4 regions of the Halomonas sp. Ps84H-12 genome follow, and region 3 is predicted to be linked to each of the others. Evidence: predicted binding sites of a transcription regulator. Region 3 holds the regulator's gene; each other region holds the start of a gene.

Region 1 (2,206 bases), on a different contig from region 3:
CGCCATGGACTTGATGACTCGCCTGGTGTCGCCCTACCAACTCAACCCACTCAATTTGAATCCATTGCGCGATATTGTGGCGGCCCACATCGACTTTGAGCGGGTACGCCAGTGCGACCAGCTAAAGCTCTTTGTGGCAGCTACTAACGTGCGCACCGGCAAACAGCGTGTGTTTCGTCGAGAAGAGATGAGCGTCGATGCGGTCATGGCATCGGCTTGTCTGCCCTTTATGTTCCAGGCTGTGGAAATCGACGGCGAAGCATATTGGGACGGCGGCTACATGGGCAACCCAGCCCTCTTCCCCTTAATGGAAGAGTGCAGCGCAAGGGATATTCTGTTGGTACAGATCAACCCGATTCGCCGTGATGAACTACCCACCTCCGCTTCGGCCATTATGAACCGCCTTAACGAAATCACCTTTAATGCCGCGCTGATTAAAGAAGTGCGCATGATCGCGCTGTTGAAACGTACCCTTGAAGAGCAGGGTATTGAAAACTGCTACCAGCAGTCGCTTTTTCACCGCATTAGTGGCGATCAGGCACTCGATAGCTTATCGGTTTCAAGCAAACTCAACTCTGAATGGCCATTTTTATGCCACCTGTTTGACCAAGGGAGAGAAGCCGCCGACAACTGGATCACGGCTAACTTTGATGCCATCGGCCAACGCTCAACCCTGGATATTGATGCAGTATATCTGCACGAATAACTCCCTTCAGCCATCCAGCACTGCCCCAACTTGGCGCACTCTGCTCATGAGGAGTGCGCTCACTTGATTAATCTAGTGATTTTATTTCCCTTAGCACTGCTTTGAAAAAACAGTAAGCAACTGATTTAAATATTTAAAAAGACAGATGGCGGAGTATTTGCTTATTGCTATGCAGTAGTAGTAGGCGTGGACCAGGCCCGCAAGGGTACGAGTGCGTCGAACCTGACCTTCAATGGCGAAGGCATGTTCTCGTAACCACGCAACGCCTGATGCGTTGTGTCTCGGCAAACTCGTTCTATGCTCTGTGAGGCCATCCATGGACATTCGCAATAAAGCCAACCGCATTCGACTGTTGAACTTCTCAACACCGCAAATGCGCGCGTTTCACCTCTCCTGGTTCGCATTTCATATCTGCTTTTTCGGCTGGTTCGGCATTGCGCCGCTGATGGCGGTGGTTCGCGAGGATCTATCGCTCACCCAAACCCAAATCGGCAATACCATTATTGCCTCGGTGGCGATCACCGTGGTGGTGCGCCTGTTGATTGGCGTGCTGTGTGATCGTATTGGGCCACGTAAAACCTACACAGGCCTACTGATGCTCGGGTCCATTCCGGTTATGGGTATTGGTCTGGCTAACAGTTTTGAAACGTTTTTGCTGGCCCGCCTAGCGATTGGCGCTATCGGCGCTTCGTTTGTGATTACCCAGTACCACACCACCATGATGTTTGCGCCCAATGTGGTTGGCACAGCTAATGCCACGAGCGCAGGTTGGGGCAACCTAGGCGGCGGCACCACACAAATTGTTATGCCGTTGATTTTTGCGGGCATGCTGATGCTAGGCGTTAATGAGGCGCTCGGCTGGCGTCTGGCCATGGTCGTGCCTGGCGTAGTGCTATTTTTTACCGGTATCGCTTACTGGCTGTTCACTCAAGATGCCCCAGATGGCAACTTCAGCGAGCTGCGCGCCCGCGGTGAGCTACCTCCAGCCACCGGAGAGCATGGCGCAGCCCAGAGCTTTTTAGCGGCGGCAAAGGATATCCGCGTTTGGGCGCTGTTTGTAGTGTACGGGCTCTGTTTTGGGGTCGAGCTGACCATCAACAATATCGCGGCAATCTACTTCTTCGATAAATTCGATCTTACCCTGGCAACCGCCGGCTTAATCGCAGGCCTGTTCGGCTTAATGAACATTTTTGCTCGTACCCTTGGCGGAGTTTTTTCCGACCTATTCGCTAAACAGGGTGGGCTAAAAGGACGCGTCCGCTGGCTCTTTATCGCACTAGTATGCGAAGGAATCGCTCTCGTCGCCTTCTCGCAAATGCATGTACTCAGCTTGGCGATTGGCATCATGCTGGTATTTAGCCTGTTCGTGCAGATGGCGGAAGGCGCCACCTTTGGTGTGGTGCCCTTTATCAATAAAAAAGCCTTAGGCGCAGTGGCCGGTATCGTCGGTGCAGGCGGTAACGTGGGCGCTGTATCGGCAGCGTTTCTATTCCGTAGCGA
Region 2 (2,206 bases), on a different contig from region 3:
GATACGCGGTTGTAGCTTGCTGCAATTTCCCCGACCTCGGTAAATGGGTCGGCATCAATGCGTTGGCGCATATCCCCCTGTTTTTCGTGCTGGCGCATATGCTCCAGAAGCTGATGAAGCTCATTTTGAGCCCCGTGTTCTGCTAGGTTAAGCCCCATTTTTTCCGCATCTTTGGAGGCGCGAAGGGGTAAAAAACGCCTCGTGATACGAAATAGCAGCCAAGCAATCCCAAAACTCCATAGGCCACACACCACCACGCCCAGTAGTTGCACCGTGAATTGATCAAAACGGCTAAGCGAGGTACCTAATTTATTTAGATCTGCCAGCCAGGGTAGGGCCAGGGTGCCCCATAGGCCGGTCACCAAATGTGCGGGGATGGCTCCCACCGCATCATCAATACGCCGTTTTAATAGCCATTCGCTTGCCAGCACCATGAGTACGCCGCTAACGCCTCCCATTAAAAAGGCGGCTGGTAAGGAAAGCGCATGAGCGCCAGCGGTGACGGCGACCAAACCTGCAATTGCGCCGTTAATGGCGTACATCACATCCGCATAGCGGCGCACCCGCCAACCAACCAGCATGGCGGATAAGATGCCGCCTACGGCGCCCAACATGGTATTCGCGATAATGCCAGGCACCGAGCTATTCAATGCCAGCGTGCTACCACCATTAAAGCCGAACCAGCCCAGTACCATAAAAAGGGCACCCAGCATGGCAAGCGGTAAATTTCCAGCAGGAAACGCAGTAGGGGGCTTGTCTACTTGAAAGCGCCCCTCACGAGGGCCTATCACCAGCACAGCGGCTAACGCGACCCAGCCGCCTACGCTATGCACCACGGTGGCCCCGGCAAAATCAATAAACCCCAGCGCCGCTAGCCAGCCTGGCGTTCCGCCCAGCAGGCCGCCCCATGCCCAGTGGCCAAATACCGGGTAAATCAGTAGTGCAATCCAGAAGGCCGTCCATAAATAGCCAAGGAACGGCATCCGCTCGGCGACTGCGCCAGCCACGATGGTGGCTGCCGTTGCGCAAAACATGGCTTGAAAAATAAATACAGTGACAAGCCAGGTGTCGGTCGACTCCAGTTCCCATCCAAACAGTGAGCTACCCATCCAGCCTGATTGGGAAGTTCCAAACATCACCCCAAAACCGACCAGCCAAAAGACACTGACGGCAATGGCAAAATCCGCTAGGTTTTTCATAGCGACGTTAATGGCATTTTTTGTTCGTGTGGTGCCCGCTTCCAGGCAAAGAAAACCAGCCTGCATGACGAAAACCAGCGCAGCTGCCCACAGTACCCAAAGCATATCGATGAGTGTTGTATCAAAGCTGTCGGTCATTGGCGTGATCCTTGTGCTGATCTGGTGCAAGGTGAACACTGACATGGTGCATTGTTAGGAAAGATGTCTTCTATTAATGCCGCGCTGTGGCTTCTGTCGCGGAAGGTTTCTGGGGTGTTAAACGCAGTGTTAACTGAGATTAAGCAAATGTTATGCCGTGCTTAGCAAAGTCATCCTTAATTAAGCTTTTTGCGTCATAAAAGACTAAAAAAATGTCTAAAAATAGTGTTTATAACTGTGCAAAAGCTGTTTGATTGGTGATATTTTTCAATATGTTACTTGTGTGATTAACAGCATATGGCTGGGCAAACAATAGAGCGAGAGGAGTGCATCATAATGGCGCGTCAAACGGTGGTTTTAGGAGCAGGCATGGTGGGTGTCAGTATTGCTTGGCAGCTGCAAAAGCGTGGCTATCAAGTAACGCTGGTGGATCGCCGCCAGCCTGGACGCGAAACCTCGTTTGGAAACGCGGGCATTATCCAGCGTGAAGCAGTTAGGCCTTATCCGTTTCCCCGTGATATGAAAACGATATTGAGTGTGCTTCCAAACCGTCGGGTCGATATCCGTTACCGGCCTGCCGGTATGGTCAATGCGGCCTCGCCACTGCTGAGTTACTGGCACCACTCTTCGTCACGGCTCTACAAAAAAATCGTGCCTGAGTACGCCTCGTTAATTCAGCTCTGTTTGGACGCCCACGCGCCGATGATTGAGGCCGCTGGTGCTGAGCATCTAGTGCGTAAGGAAGGGTGGCTTGAAATCTATCGCACGCCGGAAAAGCTCGCTAAGCGAGTTAAAGAGGCTGAAGAAGCCCGCGAGCTTTACGGCGTACAGTTCACCGTTCTTGATCGCGAAGCGCTGAGTGAGAAGGA
Region 3 (2,206 bases):
TGCACTTGCACCAAGCCATAACTCACTCTAGGGTGGAGCTTTCTGATTAACGAGTGGTTCTCAGATGGTCATGAAAGCTTCTCTCCAATTGCGTATCGGCACACAGCTGACCATGACACCTCAGCTGCAGCAGGCTATCGCCCTGCTTCAGCTATCGACGCTGGACCTTCGTCAAGAAATTCAGCAAGCGCTAGATGCCAATCCCATGCTTGAGCAAGAAGATGAGTTTGGCGAGCAGGCTGTCAGTGAGCCTCAAGAGGCTGAGTGGTCCGAGAGCATCCCCAACGAACTCTCCGTCGACAGTGACTGGTCAGATACCTATCAAGACATAGGCAGCCTGGGTGGCAGCAGTGAAGGCCCCGACTTCGAGCGCCAAGCCGCTGGACAAAGCCTACATGGCCACCTGCTATGGCAACTGGCCATGACAGACTTTAGCCCGCGAGAATACGCCATCGCGGAAAGCCTGATTGATGCGCTGGATGCCAACGGCTATCTCACCCAGCCGCTTAATGACATTCGGGAAGGATTAAAAGCCCAAGGCCATGACAGCTTAAGCCAGCGGGAAGTGGAAAATACCCTGCTGCGCTTGCAGCAATTTGAGCCCACCGGCGTCTTTGCCCGAGACCTGCGTGAATGCCTGATGCTGCAACTCGCCTCACTACCTGAGGACACCCCTCTGCTAATGCCCGCCAAACGGCTGGTTCGCCAGTTTTTGGAAGCATTAGGCAAAGACGATATGCGGCTTCTCAAGCGCCGTTTAAGCCTTGATGACGAGCAGCTTGACGATGTCATCCGTTTAATTCGCAGCCTTGACCCACGCCCTGGGAGCACCTATGGCGTTACCGACGACAGCTACATCACCCCCGACCTAGTCGTTCGGCACGACAATGAAGGTTGGCATTTAGAGCTCAATCCAGAAGCACTACCACGCTTGCGTATACAGCCCGACTACGCCAGCTTGATCAAACGCGCAGACAAAAGCCAAGACAACCAGTTCCTCAAAGAGCACCTCCAAGAAGCCCGCTGGCTGATCAAAAGCTTATCGAGTCGCAATGACACGCTGCTACGAGTTGGGCGTGAAATTATTGCACGCCAAATTGGCTTTCTGGAGCATGGCGAAGAAGCAATGAAACCGCTGATTTTAGCGGATATTGCTGAAGCGGTAGAGATGCACGAATCCACCATATCTCGTGTGACCACGCAGAAATTTATTCACACGCCACGGGGCGTTTTCGAGCTTAAGTACTTCTTCTCAAGCCAGGTAAGCGGCCAAGACGGCGGCGACAGCCACTCCAGCACAGCCATTCGCGCCCGCATCAAAAAGCTGATTCAGGATGAGCCCTCAGGAAAACCGCTCTCCGATAGCCGCTTGGTGACTCTGCTTGAAGAGGGGGGCATTAGCGTTGCACGGCGTACTGTCGCAAAATATCGGGAGTCAATGGGCATTCCCTCGTCAAGTGAGCGCCGCCGTTTACGCTAGTTAAGCGGTACGTATGAACAAACTCAACGCAAGGGCTTTGCAATAGCGTAAAAAGGGTTACAATCGAAGTACAGTCCGATGGATAAGGAGCACGTCAATGCAAGTAAACATCACTGGTCATCACGTTGAACTGACTGACGCCTTGCGCGACTACGTTAACGAAAAGCTAGAGCGCGTTGAACGCCACTACGACAACATTACCACGGTGCAAGTGACCTTATCTGTTGAGAAGGAGCGCCAGCAAGCAGCCTGCACACTGCACGCTGCCGGTGCAGACCTTCACGCCGAAGCGCTTGATAACGACATGTATGCCGCTATTGATGCGCTAGCAGACAAAATCGATCGTCAACTCGTTAAACATAAGGAAAAAGCACAAGCTCGCGCCCAGGGCGCTGGTGTGCGTTAACTCAATGACGTTGGAAACCATCCTCCCCCCGGAGCGCGTGCTTTATGACGTTCCCGGGGGCAGCAAAAAACGGGTGCTGGAGTTTTTCAGCACCTTTATCGCCCAAAATACACCCAGCCTAGATAGCCAAGAGGTGTTTAGCCGACTCATTGGCCGCGAGCGACTAGGCAGTACGGGGATAGGCAACGGGGTTGCCATCCCCCACGCTCGCAGTCCTCACTGTAGCGCACCCATTGCTGGCTTTTTAAAGCTTGCTGAGCCAGTAGACTTCGACGCCATTGATGGCGACCCGGTGGATCTTGTGTTTGTGCTGCTGGTAC
Region 4 (2,206 bases), on a different contig from region 3:
AAAGTCCACCGCCTGAAGCGCTTCGACCAACCTTTCCAGAAACTCGCGTGAGCGCGACAAGCCTTTATAGTCGTAGCAGGGCTTGGCCAGCGTATCGCTCTCATCAACCGGCAACAGCTCACCGGACGCTCCCCGCTTGAACAAGGAAAACTCAGGCTCCAGGCCGGTGTTCAACGTCCAGCCCAGCTCGTTTAGCCGCTCTAACTGACGCATCATGACAACGCGGCTGTCCAGCGCGTGCGGGGCATCATTGACGTAACCGCAGCACGCCATGCGAGCGTAGTGTTTCTGCCACGGCACCAACGACAACGAGTTCAAATCACCTTTGGCCATAAAATCCGGCCCATGGGGCTGCATGCCAAGGCCCGACACCGCAAAGCCAGCGAACCCCGCGCCTTTCTCAACGACATCCATCAGGCAGTTAGCCGGCACTGACTTGGTTTTGGCCGCACCGTGTATATCCACGAACTGGGCCAGCAGATAACGGATGTCATGCTCTTTGATCAACTCAACAGCAGCTTCTGGAGACATACTCAACCCTCTTAAAAATTCTTTTCAAGAAACTATATTTCCCAAAAAGAAAGGCACATAGCATGCCAGAATGTCTCGTCGACCGTTAAAAAACCTCCTCAAATACCTACAAAACACTGATTTAAATGAAATAAATATTTAATTCAGGATTTCAAGAAAGCATTTCCCATCTTTTCTCCTATTGGTTTCTGTGCCTTGACCGCGCCATAACGGTGCAAATTTGCCAAAAAGCGCACCCATAAAGAACAAATGACACGCATATAAAAACCTGGAGGAAAATATGGCGAATATATCGACCTAAAAATTCAAAAAATAAGTAACTGTTTTTTATATGAAATAAACCTGTGTCTCATGCATTTTCTGTATGCACTGACACGTCATGGCAAGCTTATTGCTTCACTGCAAGGAAATATAATTTCTTTTAAAGAATCCATAAAGGGCGACAGCCACTTCTGGTTTCTTTTGGAAAACCTGCCCTAACCGACTGGAAGGAGAATTGATATGACAACGTTATGGCGTACTTCTGCCCTTGCCGAACGCCACCATGCACTCGGTGCGACACTGGAAGACTGGAACGGCATGGGGACTGCGTTTCGTTACGCGGGAGCGGATACCGCCGATCACCACGCCGCCATTCGCACCCAAGCAGGCTTGATGGATGTCTCTGGTCTGAAAAAGATCCATTGCGTTGGCCCGCATGCCAAAGTGCTGCTAGACCATGCCACCACGCGGGATATGTCAAAGCTTTACCCGGGAAAATCTGTCTATGCCACCATGCTCAACGAGGCTGGCAAGTTCGTGGATGATTGCATTGTCTACTGCCTGGCGCCGAATGCGTACTTGGTGGTGCATGGCACCGGTCTGGGCCAGGAAATGCTCACTCTAGGTGCCTTGGGTCGTAACGTCAGCCTGATGTTTGACGATGATCTTCACGACTTGTCACTGCAAGGGCCATTGGCCGTCGACTTTCTTGAAAAGCATGTTGAGAGTATTCGCGACCTGCGTTACTTCCACCATTTGCAGACCCGCCTGTTTGGCTTTGATGTGATGATTTCACGCACCGGCTATACCGGTGAGCGCGGCTATGAGATTTTTTGCAAGGCCAAGGATGCTCCCTCTGTGTGGGACGAAATCCTCGACAAGGGTGCCCCCATGGGCATCGTGCCATGCGGTTTCGAGACACTCGATTGGCTACGCGTGGAAAGTAACCTGCTGTTCTATCCCGTTGATAACTCCGAGACATACCCCTTCCCCGACCAGCCCGCCGGCGACACGCTATGGGAGCTGGGGCTGGACTTCACCGTATCCAAGGACAAGACCGAGTTCCGGGGGGCAGGCGAACACTTCCGCCTCAAGGGCAAGGAGCGCTTCAAGATCTTTGGTGTATTGATTGACAGCGAGGAGGCGGCAAGCGCTGGGGACACCCTCTGGGCAGATAACAAGCAGGTCGGCATTGTTACCGAAGGCATGTTTTCAAGGCTTAGTGGCCGCTCCATGGCACTGGCGCGCCTTGATGTTCCTTATGCCGAGCACGGTGTGCCGTTGGAAATACGTGGCAGCCTGCAAGCCACTGCCAGCAGCCATAGCTTGCCTTTTGATGACCCTGACAAACAAAAGCGCATTGCCAAAGGCTAGATGAAACGATCAATAAAAAGGAAAATCCATATCGACAAAA

Evidence for each region. Region 3 encodes sigma-54, which starts transcription at its own class of promoters, with help from an activator protein. Its sites were predicted from a motif close to TGGCACNNNNNTTGCTNT; they were not measured.
Region 1: a site for sigma-54 is predicted at 853-870, ahead of NH344_RS01550 (NarK family nitrate/nitrite MFS transporter). Genes of this name have one in related genera too.
Region 2: a site for sigma-54 is predicted at 1,478-1,495, ahead of amt (ammonium transporter). Genes of this name have one in related genera too.
Region 4: a site for sigma-54 is predicted at 912-929, ahead of NH344_RS14485 (aminomethyltransferase family protein). Genes of this name have one in related genera too.

Annotation. Positions count from the first base shown of each region.
Region 1 is NZ_JAMXSJ010000002.1:109,402-111,607, reverse strand. Features, by position in the region: gene NH344_RS01555 (patatin-like phospholipase family protein) at 1-706, shown strand, start outside; gene NH344_RS01550 (NarK family nitrate/nitrite MFS transporter) at 1,023-2,206, shown strand, end outside.
Region 2 is NZ_JAMXSJ010000007.1:28,416-30,621, forward strand. Features, by position in the region: gene amt (ammonium transporter) at 1-1,337, opposite strand, end outside; gene NH344_RS05130 (FAD-dependent oxidoreductase) at 1,674-2,206, shown strand, end outside.
Region 3 is NZ_JAMXSJ010000031.1:20,401-22,606, forward strand. Features, by position in the region: gene NH344_RS14275 (RNA polymerase factor sigma-54) at 65-1,480, shown strand; gene raiA (ribosome-associated translation inhibitor RaiA) at 1,578-1,886, shown strand; gene ptsN (PTS IIA-like nitrogen regulatory protein PtsN) at 1,891-2,206, shown strand, end outside.
Region 4 is NZ_JAMXSJ010000032.1:19,231-21,436, reverse strand. Features, by position in the region: gene glnT (type III glutamate--ammonia ligase) at 1-531, opposite strand, end outside; gene NH344_RS14485 (aminomethyltransferase family protein) at 1,033-2,166, shown strand.